DNA from 3 places in the Aeromonas sp. R6-2 genome. Region 3 is predicted to be linked to each of the others. Evidence: riboswitches for the same ligand, from Rfam matches in the RefSeq annotation. Region 3 holds a riboswitch; each other region holds the start of a gene.
The links. A riboswitch is a leader RNA that binds a small molecule or an ion and turns the genes downstream of it on or off. The one in region 3 is predicted to bind cyclic di-GMP.
Positions count from the first base shown of each region.

Region 1: it holds a riboswitch for cyclic di-GMP, as region 3 does, so the genes downstream of both, AB5Y48_RS15380 (glycosyl hydrolase family 18 protein) here and AB5Y48_RS19355 (sigma-54 dependent transcriptional regulator) in region 3, are expected to answer to the same signal.
Region 2: it holds a riboswitch for cyclic di-GMP, as region 3 does, so the genes downstream of both, AB5Y48_RS17205 (fimbrial protein) here and AB5Y48_RS19355 (sigma-54 dependent transcriptional regulator) in region 3, are expected to answer to the same signal.

Region 1 covers NZ_JBFODE010000057.1:18,444-22,848, forward strand. The annotation lists gene AB5Y48_RS15380 (glycosyl hydrolase family 18 protein) at 1-2,030, opposite strand, end outside; cyclic di-GMP riboswitch class I at 2,141-2,227, opposite strand; gene AB5Y48_RS15385 (ExeM/NucH family extracellular endonuclease) at 2,509-4,405, shown strand, end outside.
Region 2 covers NZ_JBFODE010000063.1:141,708-146,112, forward strand. The annotation lists gene AB5Y48_RS17200 (collagenase) at 1-1,840, opposite strand, end outside; gene AB5Y48_RS17205 (fimbrial protein) at 2,084-2,374, opposite strand; cyclic di-GMP riboswitch class I at 2,461-2,547, opposite strand; gene AB5Y48_RS17210 (fimbrial protein) at 3,095-3,628, shown strand; gene AB5Y48_RS17215 (hypothetical protein) at 3,702-4,028, shown strand; gene AB5Y48_RS17220 (fimbria/pilus outer membrane usher protein) at 4,089-4,405, shown strand, end outside.
Region 3 covers NZ_JBFODE010000072.1:57,799-62,203, reverse strand. The annotation lists gene lfhA (lateral flagellar biosynthesis protein LfhA) at 1-1,962, shown strand, start outside; cyclic di-GMP riboswitch class I at 2,163-2,252, shown strand; gene AB5Y48_RS19355 (sigma-54 dependent transcriptional regulator) at 2,363-3,739, shown strand; gene AB5Y48_RS19350 (flagellar hook-basal body complex protein FliE) at 3,750-4,076, shown strand; gene fliF (flagellar basal-body MS-ring/collar protein FliF) at 4,158-4,405, shown strand, end outside.

The DNA.
Region 1 (4,405 bases), on a different contig from region 3:
CTGGCCGCGTTCTCCAGGTTCTTGGCGTGCCACATAGGCACGGCACCCGCCCCTATCTCCTGACCGTTCTTGTCGAGATCGTGCCAAATGTTGTCGATACCCACGGCACCGTTACCACAGGGGATGTTGCCGCCACCGGTACCGGGTTGGCACTGGTTCTGGCTCGGCAGGGCCGCCTTGCCACCCAGGCCATGGGTACCACCTGTCACGCCCTGCCAACCACGGGTGTAGTAAGGCACGCCGACGTTGATCTTGCCGGCAGCCAAAGCGCCACGGAAATAGTGGGCTGCCCAGGCAGCGTTGAGATAACCGATGCCCCCAAACTCTTTCTGGGTGTAGACCCCCCAGTGAGCCAATTCGGAGTCCTGCTTGTTATCAAACAGGGCGGCATTGTGGTCGACGAAGTGGTTCCAGGCACCGTGGAAGTCATAGGTCATCAGGTTGACGTAATCCAGATACTGAGTGACCTGGAAGTTCTCCATCCCTCGCAGCAGATAGGCCGACGCCGGTGAGGCGATGGTGAGCATATACTTGCGCCCGTCCTCGGTGCCTGCTGCGTCCAGCTTCTCGCGCAGGGTCTGCATCAGCACCTTGTAATTACCGAACAACTTGGCGCGGCACTGGTTGGAGAGGGGGAAGTCATTCGGGTTGCCAGCATCCTTCATGGAAGTGGGGTACTCATAGTCGATGTCGACCCCGTCAAACCCATACTGGCGAATGAAGTTCACCGCCGAGTCGGAAAAAGCAGTGATCCCCGCCGTATTGACGGTGCAGTCCCCCTTGGTGGTAGCCGTGTAGAAACCACGAGTATCGGCCCAGCCGCCGACCGAGATGAGGGTCTTCACGTCCGGATACTGTTTCTTGTATTTGGAGAGCAGGTTGAAGTGGCCTTGATAGGCGAATTCGGGATCCATCTCGGCGCCCGGTACTCCCTCCCAGGTCATCTTGGTGGCCGAGTCATCGACCTTGATAAGGTGGCTCTGCTCATCGACCGATGCGAATGCGTAGTTGATATGGGTGATCTTGCTCCAGGGAATGTCGCTCACCAGATATGAAGGAAGGCCGTTCTTGCCGGTGCGCCAGGAGGTGAAGTAGCCGATCACCCGACGGGCGTGATCGTCCCCCATGCATTCGTAACCATCCGGGCGATAGACCTGACGAATGTCGCAAGATAAGTTGCCACCGCTCGGGGGGGGCGCCGCCTCCTCAACACTGACGGCCACAGCAGCAGACTCGCCGGTCAGACTGGTCTGGTCGGTCGCGACCAGCTTGAGAGATGCACTGCCCTTGGCATCCGGAGTCCAGTTCACCTGCCAGGGGGCGGCATTGTCCTCGCCCACCTTCTTGCCGTCCGCAAACAGCTCGACCCTGGCCACATCGTTATTGGCATCGGTCACGTTGCCGGTCACCGCGACGCTGCGCCCCAGAGTCACCCTGGCGCCGGCGGCAGGGCTGGCAATGGCCACCCTGGGTGCTTCGGGAGCGACCACAGCGGCCACATTGAAGCTGCTGTCGCTCTCGGCCAGCACCTTGCCATCCTTGTCCAGGGCTCGCGCCTTGAGGGCATGACTACCACTCCCTACCGCCTTCCAGACCGCCCCCCACGGGGTGGCCGCGGCGCTAGCCACCAGGGTGCCATCGATCAGATAGTCAACCTTGGCCACGTCTGTGCTGGTTCCGCTCAGGGTGACGGCAAGAGCAACATCGGTGCCCTCGTTAACGGAACTTCCCGCTGCCGGTGAGCTGACGCTCAGCTCGAGGGCGGGAGGCAGACCCCCATCGCTAAAGAGCACCCAGGCATCGCTCCAGTTGACGCCGACACCCGGTTCATAGTGATAGGGCGAGGCACCACACCAACCCGAGTAGGGAAACTCCTTGCACTGGTAGAGGGCTCCGACATTGCTGACGACATCACCGGCGCCATAGCTCTTGCCGGCCTCATAGGGGGGATAGGCTGCCTGCGCCCAGGCGGGCAGAAATGCCACGGCGACCAACGCCGCCAGGCGGGTAGGGACAAAGTGGTTTTGCATTTTTTCTTCCTTGTTGCTTGGCATGGTTATCCAAGGCAAGGACAGACGCGGCAGGTCCACGCAGAGGCAGACAACTGGCATTGGACAGTGCCACTGCACCCGATGAGATCCTGGGAGGCCCCGCTACCCTGGGTCAGATGACCGGTAGGCCGGAAGCTTTGCGTCCCGATCTTTCGATCGGTTTGCCCTTAACCTGGGTTCCGTCAGGAACGAGTCGAGTATAGAAATTGCCCACCTCGCCGACAATCTTTATTCGCGACAAGAAACAACTTATCACTGCCGAGTTCATTCGAACCCCAATGCGTTTCACATTAAAAATCAGAGTGTTGGCTTCATCATAAAACAGATATACGGCCATAAACCCGATCGCAAAAGTGTGCAGCCCATCACTGGTCAGAGCTGGTAGTCATGTGACAATTCGCGCCCCCGCTCCGGCGGGGCTACGGAACTGCATAGAAAAAAATTAAAGGAAATCATCATGCAAGCAACTCGAACCCTGCTCTCACTGGCGGTGGGGCTGGCCCTGGCCGCCCCTGGCGTTCAGGCCGCCTATGTCTGCCCAAGCGATGCACAGCTGACCACCATCCCCACCCTGCAAGGCAGCGATAACAGCAGCCCCCAGGCGACCACGCCCACTGCCAACGGCGCCATCAGTCCCGGCACCTTCCACGTCAAGGGCATCGTCACCACGCTGGGCCAGAGCCTGACCAAGGGCTTCTACCTGACCGATCCTGTGGGTGATGGCAACCCGGCCACCTCGGATGGCATCTTCGTCTACCTCAGCGACAAGAGCTTTGCCAGCAAGTATCCCTACATCAAACCGGGTGCCGAGCTCTGCCTGGAGGCCCAGGTTGAGGAGTACTACGGTGGCACCCAGCTCAAGCTCAAGTTTGACGGCACCACTCCCCGTATTCAGGAGCTGGCCCAAGGCAAGAGTGTGCCGACCCCGGTTCTGCAGATAAATGAAGGGGAGAGCCTGACCCAAGCCCTCAATCGCCATGAGGGAATGCGGGTTCGCCTCGACAGCAGCAGCGATCTGCACCTGACCCGCAACTTCAGCTTCGACTACAAGGTCTATCGCAACAACGTAGAGCTCTCCCACAAGGCACCGCTCATCAAGCCCACCCAGTTGCACGTGGCCAGCGGCGCCGATGCCGTGACCCTGGCTGCCAAGAATGGTGCCAACCGTCTGGTGATCGAATCCGATTACAAGGCGCCGAATGGGGTACTTCCCTGGTTCCCGGCTCTGGATGCGGATCAGGGCTATCTGCGTATCGGCGATCAGCTCGATGGTCTGGAAGGGGTCGTTGTCTACAACAAGAACGCCTTCCGCCTGGTCGTACCGAACGATGTCACCCTGACCGCAGGTAACCTGCTGCGTAGCCAGGGAGAGGACCGCCAGAGCGCACCGGCCCGCACTCCCGGCAGCGACCTGCGAGTCGGCAGCTTTAACGTGCTCAACTACTTCACCAGCCACTCCAGCATTGGCGGCGATCTCAACGTCCTGTGCAAGGATCAAGCGGATGCCGACAATGCCAAGGGTTGCAACCGCGGAGCCAAGACCCAGGCCGAGTTCGAGAAGCAGCGCACCAAGATAGCCAATGCCATCACAGAGATGGACGCAGACCTGCTCGGTCTGATGGAGATGGAAAACAACGGCTTTGGTGACAACTCAGCCATCCATAATCTGGTCAGTCGCCTCAATGAACAGCAGAAGGATGCGAGCAAGCACTATGCCTATGTTCGCCTGCCTGCCGCCCTGCTGACCGGTGAGAAATTCTTCGGTGGCGATGCCATCATGGTGGCCATGCTCTATCGTCCGGCCAAGCTGACCCCGGCGGGGGATGCCGCCGTCATCAAGATGCCGGAGCAGCGTTACACCGTCGGTGGCGTCGCCAAGAGCGCCGGCCAGCGCGACTCCCTGGTACAGAGCTTCACGGTTGCGGGCAGCAAGGATCCCCTGACTCTGGTGGTCAACCACCTCAAGTCCAAGGGCTCGGGTTGCTATGAGAATGGTGATGGCAAGACAGAGCCTGCCGATCTGCAGGGCAAGTGCACCGAGTTCCGCGTCACCGCCGCCAAGGTACTGGGCGAAGCGGTCAGCAAGCTGCCTGGCCAGGTACTGCTGGTGGGGGACTTCAACTCCTACGCCAAAGAGGATCCGATCCGCGTCCTGACCGACTACCAGCCGGCCAGCAGCGAGCGCAAGATAGTCTCGGCTTCTCACACCTTTATTGGCGAGCAACCCTACGAGCAGTTGGGACGCGAGATCACCAAGAGCTATGGTCTCGTCGATCTCAACGTCAAGTTCAACAAGGAGAAGGCCATCTCCTACAGCTATGATGGCGAGCTGGGTACCCTGGACTATGCGCTGG
Region 2 (4,405 bases), on a different contig from region 3:
TGCGATTGGTGTGACGCAGGTAGTAGGTCGAGAGGGTGAGCGAGACCTCTTCCAGCAGGCGGGCACTCTGGGCGCCGCCGGGCACCAGGCCGTGTCGGTTCAGCAGGGCGATCACATCCCGATCCAGACTGTCGCGATAGGCCTCACTGCCGCTGGCGTCCTGGTCCTGCATCATGCGGTAGAGGCGGGTGTAGGTATCGAGTATGTTATTGAATACAAACAAATCAGCCTGTCCATCCCGGCGCTTCCACAGGGCCAGCTCGCTCTCCCCCAGCGCCAGCATGGCACGGCGCAGAGCGGGCTCTTGCCCGATGAGGGCGGGGCCGAAGTCGGCATCGCGCGAGTGGGAGCTGGCATAGTCGATCAGATTGAGCAGCTCAAACAGCCCATCGGCCCACGGCTTGTGGCCATTGATGACGGCCGCATGCTGTACCGCGTAGTCGAGGGCGCGGATCAGTTGGGCCGGCATAGGGGTGGCAGCCTGACGGAAGGCCATTTGCCCGAGTTGCCCCTGTGCGGCGACGCTCCAGGCCTCCAGCACGGTGCCAGCCTCATCCTGCGGCTCATTCCCCAGCAGAGCCGGGTGGTTGAGCAGGGCGACCATCACCCGGGCCAGTGCGCGAGCGGTCTCGTTGCTCTCTCTGGCAACGCCACCGAAGTAGTTGTGGGCACGCACATAGTAGAGCAACTTGTCCATGGCGGGGTGAGTCGGCCGGTTGGCGTCCAGCAGGGCTTGCATTCCCCGAATGGCGGCCATCAGCTTGGCATCGTCGTGGCCATAGTTTGCCTGCCATGCAGGCTTGTCGGCGCCGCTCACGTCGGCGACCAGTCGTGCGGCCTCGGCGTCGAGGAGGTCCAGGTCCGGCTCTGTGGGTTCGGCGCAGGGAAGGCCATTGGCCTTGCGGCAGTCGAGCTGCTCCTCTGTGGTGGCCAGCACCAGAGGCTGGCTCAGGGTCTTGGCCTCTTGCCAGCTGTCACTTTCTGGCAGTGGCTGCCACTCGTTTTTGTCGGCTGGCATCATATAGCCGGTGTCATGCAGGGTGACATTGATCTGGCTGCCGATGGGCAGCAGCTGGCGGCAGGTGCGGACGGTGAGGGTGTTTCCCGCCTCTTCACGGGTCCTGGGCTCGCCACACTCCTCAATGGCCTGGGCCGGATCCGGTTGCCATTGATGCTGGCGCCACACATGCAGCTCGCGCACCATCTTGGCGGCGGTGCTCTCACTCTTGGGTGAGAGCCGATAGAAGATGTGATCGAGGCGACCATCCCGCTCACTGGGGCTCTCTTCCATCACCTGAAGCTGCTCCCATTGCCTGGGATCGTAGTGCCATTCGTCACTCGGGCAGCGCCCCTTGGCATCCAGCTGGCAGCGATCCAGCTCCACCTCTTCCTGACCCAGCGCGAGGGCTTGCGGCAGGGCGAGGCGATCGCCGCGCCACCCGGTCGGTGTGTCGGGGAGCGCACTCCATCCCGACGATGAGAGGCCGTAGCCGAAGTCCTGGCTCTCGGCCTGAATCAGGGTGCCGGCCTTGAGGCTCAATTCGCACAGCTGGGTGCGGATCCGCCACCCTTGCTCTATCCGGGTTTGCTTGTCACCACATTGGCGCTCGGCTTGTTGTTTGAGGCCGTCGATTTGCCAGCGATAGGTGCGGTAGATGTGCATCTGCTGCCAGCGGGCCGACGACGTAGTGGCCGTCAGGCGGAAGAGCTGGGTGCTCTGCGTCGATTCGAATTGGCGGGTCTCGGGGGCGCTGGCGCCATATTGGTGCCAGTCGGAGGGACTATAGGCTCCGGCGAGGGGCGCTGCGAGCAGGCAGAGGCTGCCGATCAGGGTTCGCACAGTGTAACTCCTTGAATGAGGTGGGAAGGAGTTGCACTCTATTTTGGCTTCAATTGGATCGCAATGGGGAAAAAGAAGAGAGGAAAGGGGTCAGACCCCTTACGAAACTGGTATCACCCCATCTCCTTGGGGTTATCGCCCCTCTCCCCATTCGGGTGGGAAGCAACAGGCGGAAATAAAAAACCTGACATGGATCACACCAGCCCTCCCTTTGGATAGAGAGGGGCTTCTGCCTCGTCACGATCAGAGGTAGCTCACCGTCACTATGGCCACATTGCTGTTCGTGGGGGAGACGCGATAGTCGATCTGGCTACTGATGGTTGCCAGTGAACCAGAGTGTTGCAGCATGGTCATATCCAGATCTTGCCGCTTGGCTCCTGAGTAGCAGGTAATGCTGTCACTGGTGATGGAGCAGGGCGCCTCGTTGATGTAACCGTTGAAGGTCACAGTGCCGTTATCGGCGTGGGCTGCAAAGGCTGCCATGGTGAGCAGGGAGAGTGAAACGGTGCGTTTCAGTGCGGTTTGGATATTCATAGTCTGTCCTTTTCGATACAAGTCGTTGTTCGAAAAGGGCAACGCAATCTGAAAGACAAAGAGATCAGAAGCACACTCGTCTTCCTAATGGCGGCTCCGCTGTCTTAGGTATTGCTACCCTTAGACCGGTGGCTTTGCGTCCCGACTTTTCAATCGGTTTGCCCTTTACATCATGTCTAGAGCATATCATCCCCATTTGAGAAATCAATTGAGCAATAAATGTGTGACTGTCCCGGAGTGAGTGCGCTCTGCTTCAGCTCTGGTGGATGAGGGAGCTACTTGCGGGGGAGGGAGGCATTTGGGTGTGCATTGAGCAATAACTCTAGTTGTTTCTGGTTTGTTGCCGGAGTGTTTTAATCCTGCTTTTCGTTCGCGATGTGTACAAATTGCGTGCGATGACAGTCAGGCTCCAGGCCGCAACAACAATGTTCATGATGTTTATATCATCTTGATTTTAAAGCGAATTTAAAAGAATCTCTATTAATTAAAATGTATTTGATACGCATCAAGGTGATGGATAACTTTGCCCCCGAGACGACGCTATGGGATGTCTTCGGCGGGCTTGGGGAGCGGTTTTCACTCCCCCTGTGTTGATGCCGATGACAGGTCGTTTCGCGGGGCTTGGCCCCAATACAGCCGTTCAAAATTTGGGTGGTGACTCCAGGCCACCCCTTTTTTTCGGCTTCGACACGTAAGTCATGAATAAAAAGGTATCAACGAATGAAAGCGAATAAGATTGTAGTTGCGATGGGTGTCCTGCTGATGGCTGGCGCTGCCTCTGCTGCAGGCCAGGGTTCCGGCAAGGTCACCTTCAATGGCGAAATCATCAATGCCCCCTGCTCCGTGGCTCCCGAGTCTGTTGACCAGGTCGTTGAAATGGGCCAAATCAGCACCAAGGAGCTGGTCAAGGGTGGCGAGTCCAACTCCAAGCCGTTTAGCATCAAGCTGGAAAACTGCGAGATCACCGAGGCCGATGATGCCGTCAAGGTGACCTTCAGCGGTGCCCAGGATCCGGTCGACAGCAGCCTGCTGGTGATCGGCGGCGGCCAGGCTGCCGGTGCCGGCATCAAGATGACCGCTCCGGGCGGCGCTCCGATCGTTCTGGGTACTCCGACTGCTGCCTACAAGCTGGTAAACGGTGACAACCAACTGGACTTCAGCGCCGTGCTGAAGGGCTATGAGGATCAAACCACCAACCCGCTGCAGGCTGGCGCCTTCACCGCGACCACCAACTTTACTCTGGCCTACGAGTAATTCTTTCTGACGTGTGATACCGGGTGCAGTGGCTTGGCCACTGCGCTTCACCCGTCATTACCGGAGTTGCGCCATGAAGATGACTCTTGTCACGCTGCTTGGTCTGCTGGCCTTGCCTCTGGCGGCCGAGGAGTTGAGCGGTACTGTGACAGAACCCGCCTGTGCCCTGATCCTGGAGCAGGTCAACCCGTCTGATCTGGTTCTGGGGGTGAGTGGCTGCCGCATCGATCAGAATGCCGGTGGTGTTTTCCCTTTTATGGTCAAGTTGCAGCGCAGAGACCCGCGGGGGGGGAATATCTCCGAATCTCCGAGAACGTCCCAGCATGAGCGTCGGCTCGAGGTTCACCTCGATGAGACATTCGAAGGCGATACGGCCCTGCTCGAAGTTCGATATTTGTAAGCCTTCCGGCTTGTGTAGATACCACGAAATGTGAGTCTTATTATGTGTTTAGAGTGATGTATGAGTCATTCAATATTAAGTTTTGTCACTGAGCACCAGCGAATTAAAGCGGCACTTTTGATCGGGGTGGCTGCGCTGTTGTTATTGGCAAAGAACGTATGTGCCGAGACTGAGTTTAATATTGATGCGCTCGATCTTGATGAACGGACCAAGATAGATCTCTCCCAGTTTGCCCAGGACGGGTATATCTTGCCGGGGGATTACTACCTCGAAATCGAGATCAACAAGAATAAGTTGCCCCTGCAGAAGGTACCTTTCTACGAACGGGAAGGTGCCGGTAGTGGAGGTGTCGCCTGCATCTCTCCCGAAGCGGTCGA
Region 3 (4,405 bases):
TTCAACATCGTCCTGGCCGTGCTGGTGCTGCTGGTCTCGGTCTCGACGCGGCGCCCCCTCGACTTCTCGGTCTTCCCCACCGTCTTGCTGGTGGCGACCCTGATGCGGCTCTCCCTCAACGTGGCCTCGACCCGGGTGGTACTGCTCAACGGCCACGAGGGCAATGACGCCGCCGGTAAGGTGATCCAGGCCTTCGGTGAGGTGGTCATCGGCGGCAACTATGTGGTGGGCCTGGTGGTCTTCATCATCCTGATGATCATCAACTTCGTGGTCATCACCAAGGGGGGAGAGCGGATCTCCGAGGTATCGGCCCGCTTCACCTTGGATGCCCTGCCCGGCAAGCAGATGGCCATCGATGCGGATCTCAACGCCGGCATCATGGATCAGCATCAGGCGCGGGCCAGACGCCAGGAGATCGCCCGCGAGGCGGACTTCTACGGGGCGATGGACGGCGCCTCCAAGTTTGTGCGCGGGGACGCCATCGCCGGTCTCCTGGTGCTCATCATCAACCTGATCGGTGGTCTTTCCATCGGTATCTTCCAGCACGCACTGCCGGTGGCGGAAGCCTTCCAGCGCTATGCCCTGCTCACCATAGGTGACGGCCTGGTGGCCCAGATCCCCTCCCTGCTGATGTCCACCGCGGCGGCCATCATAGTGACCCGGGTCAATGACGAAGGGGAGATGACCGATCAGGTGGGCCAGCAGCTGCTCGCCTCACCCCGGGTCATCTATACCGGCGCGGCAGTGATGACCATACTCGGCCTGGTGCCCGGCATGCCGACCCTGGCCTTCCTGAGCTTCGCCGCCGTGCTGGCCTGGAGTGGCTGGCGGGTGAGCCGGCGTCAACCCGCCGCCCCCGAGCTGGAAGCGGCCGAGGAGATCGCCCGGCAGATGGATCTGCGCGAACCCCAGGGGCTGGAGTGGCAGGATCTGCCGGCCCTCGACAGTGTGGTGATCGAGCTGGGTTATCGTCTGGTCTCCCTGGCCGAGCAGGAGAAGGGGGCCGAGCTGCTCTCCCGGGTACGCGGCATTCGCAAGACCCTCTCCGAGCAATATGGCTTCCTGTTACCGGAGATCCGGGTGCGTGACAATCTGCAGCTACAGCCGGAGCAGTACAGCATCAAGCTGGCCGGCGTGGCCCTGGCCGGCGGCAGTGTGGATTGTCAGCGGCTGATGGCCATCGGCAGCAGCCAGACCTATGGAGCCCTGGACGGGGAGCTGACCCAGGATCCCGCCTTCGGCATGGAGGCGGTCTGGATCCTGCCCGATATCAAGGCCAAGGCCCTCAATCTGGGCTACTCGGTGGTCGACTCGGCCACCGTCATCGCCACCCACCTGAGCAAGTTGCTGCGGGAGCATCTGGACGAGCTGTTTGGTCACGACGAGGTGGGCAAGCTGGGGCAGCATCTGGCCACCCAGTCGCCGCGTCTCAATGAGGAGCTCAACCTGGCCCTGACCCAGATGCAGCAGCTGCGGGTCTATCGCCAGTTGCTGCGCGAGCAGGTGAGCCTGGTGGACATTCGCACCATAGCAACGACCCTGCTCGATTCGAGCGAGATCACCAAGGACCCGGTCCTGCTCGCCTCGGATGTGCGCTGTGCCCTCAAGCGCCAGCTGGTGCGCCAGGCCATCGGCCAACGGGACGTGCTGGCGACCTTCACCCTGGATGATCGCCTCGAGCAGACCCTGCTGGCCGCGCTCAGCCAGTCCCAGCAGCAGGGCAAGGTCTCCCTCGACAGCTTCCCCATCGATCCCCAACTGCTGGCCCAGCTGCAGCAGAACATGCCGCTGGTCAAGACCCAGCTGCAGCAGTTGGGGCATCCTCCCGTGCTGGTGGTGATGCCCCAGCTGCGTCCCTTGCTCTCCCGCTATGCCCGCTCCTTCTGCCGTGGGCTCAAGGTGCTCTCCTACAATGAAATCCCCGAAGAGTTGCGGGTTGATGTGGTGGGAACCCTGGGGTAAGGGTTGGGGAAAAGGGCTTCCTCACGGGGAAGCCCCAATTCCTGAACTGGACCTTGCACTCTCCTCAAAAGCCGATATGATCTGCGCCAAACGGTGACGCATAAGCCGTTAAAGACAAAATAATCAAAAGCTTAACAACTAGACGGCTGCTCTGTTAACACGCCGGTGTGCTATGCAGCACCTGCCGCAGAATGCTTGGTTGTTTGAAAAGGCAAACTGAACTGAAAGGTCAGGACGCAAAGCCTCCGGTCTAATAACGCGACAGCGTTGACGATAGCGGGGTTGCCAAGGATCAAGGACGGGTCGCCCTGTGGTGACATCGGGGCTGCATGAATACCGCCTCTCTCCTCTCTTTCGCGTGCTTCCTTTCGGTTCCCAACCTGTTGGGGTTTCCATTTTTATGCACGGTTACACGCATCATGGCGCACTCTTGCACAGTGAGCCCACTATCGCCGCTCACTCGTCCCTGCTCTGGATTGGCAGCGAGGAGGAGACCACCTTCACCGCCCCCGAGGTCACCAGGTTAGCCCGGGTCGGCTTTACCCATCTTCCCGATATCGACCAGGCGCTTGGCTGGTTATCTGCCCATTCCTGCGATCTCATCGTGCTCGATCTCACCTGCCAACCCGAGGTGTGTTGCCGGGAGATGAAGGCGCTGGTCGCCGCGCTCCCCAGCGGACGCCTCATGGTCGCCGCCAACGAGCGCCAGGGGGCTCTGGTGGCCGAGGCGATGCGCTGCGGCGCCGCCGATTACGTCATCAAGCCCTTCAGCGCGCGCCAACTGGCCGATGCCATTCAGGGCGCCCTCCTGATCGATCAGGGGGAGCCCAATCTCATCGCCGTCTCCCGCATCAGCCAGCAGCTGCTGCAACTTGCCCGCCGCGCCGCCAAGACCTCCGCCTCGGTGCTCATCGGGGGGGAGTCGGGGACCGGCAAGGAGTGTCTGGCCCGCTACATTCACGAGATGTCGGATCGTGCCGACAAGCCGTTTGTCGCCATCAACTGCGCCGCCATCCCCGAGTCGATGCTCGAATCGATCCTGTTTGGTCATGCCAAGGGGGCCTTCACCGGTGCCGTCACCGCCCAGCCCGGCAAGTTCGAGGCGGCCAACGGTGGCACTCTGCTGCTCGACGAGATCTCCGAGCTGCCCCTGCCCCTGCAGGCCAAGTTGCTGCGGGTGCTGCAGGAGCGCGAGGTGGAGCGGCTCGGCAGCCACCGCATCATCCCCCTGGACGTGCGCATCATCGCCGCCAGCAACCGGGACCTGCGCGAGCTGGTGGCTCGCGGCGAGTTTCGCGAGGATCTCTTCTATCGCCTCGATGTACTTCCTCTGGCCTGGCCTGCCCTGCGGGATCGCCCGGAGGATATTCTCCCCCTGGCCGAGCACTTCCTGGCCTGTCACGCGCCCCAGCCCGGTTACCGCTTCAGCCTGGAGGCCTCGCTGCTGCTGCAGACCTATCGCTGGCCCGGCAATGTGCGCGAGCTGGAGAATGTGATTCAGCGGGCTCTCATTATGGCGCGAGGATTGCATATTCAGCCCGCCGATCTGATGTTGCCCGGTGTCGTCGCGAGCGAGACCGAGTCGGTCGTCGTAGACGGACTCACCGAGACCCGCCGTCAGGCCGAATTCCGTTATGTGCTGGAGACCCTGCGTCGCTTCGAGGGCCATCGGGCGCGTACCGCCGAGGCATTGGGGATGACCACCCGCGCCTTGCGTTACAAGCTGGCGGCCATGCGTGAGCAGGGCATCGACATAGACCTGCAGATCCAACAATGAGGAAGTGCCCGTGAAGATCGAGATGATGACCTCCCAGGTCGCCCTGCTGAACCGGATGCAGGAGATGGAGCGAATTGCCACCCAGCCCGGGCTGCCCTTATCCGGTGTCGACACCGATCTCTCCTTTGGTCACGCCATGCGTGATGTGGTCAACCGGGTCAACGCCCAGCAGAATCTCTCCTCACGCATGATGACCGCCGTCGACACGGGGCAGAGCGACGATCTGGTGGGGGCCATGGTGGCCAGCCAGAAGGCGGGCCTCAGCTTCTCAGCCCTGATGCAGGTGCGTAACAAGCTGATGACCGGGTTCGACGACATCATGCGCATGCCGCTCTGAGGGTGATTCATGAGTGAAGTGGTAAACAACATGCCTGCCACCGGGCAGGAGCTCGATCTGCGTCAGCGCCTGGAGCAGGGGCTGAAGAAGTGGCGCAGACTCTCTCGCGACAACAAGTCGGTGCTGGCCATCGCCCTGCTGGCGGCCATCGTCGCCGGCACCATCGTCATCATCCTCTGGACCTCGAGCCAGAACTACGTCCCCCTCTACGGCAAGCAGGAGCTCTACGACACCGCCAACATCATGGAGCTGCTCGAGAAGGAGCAGGTGCCGTTCCGCCTCGAGAAGAGCTCGGGGCAGGTCTTGGTGCCGGAGAGCCAGCTGGCCCA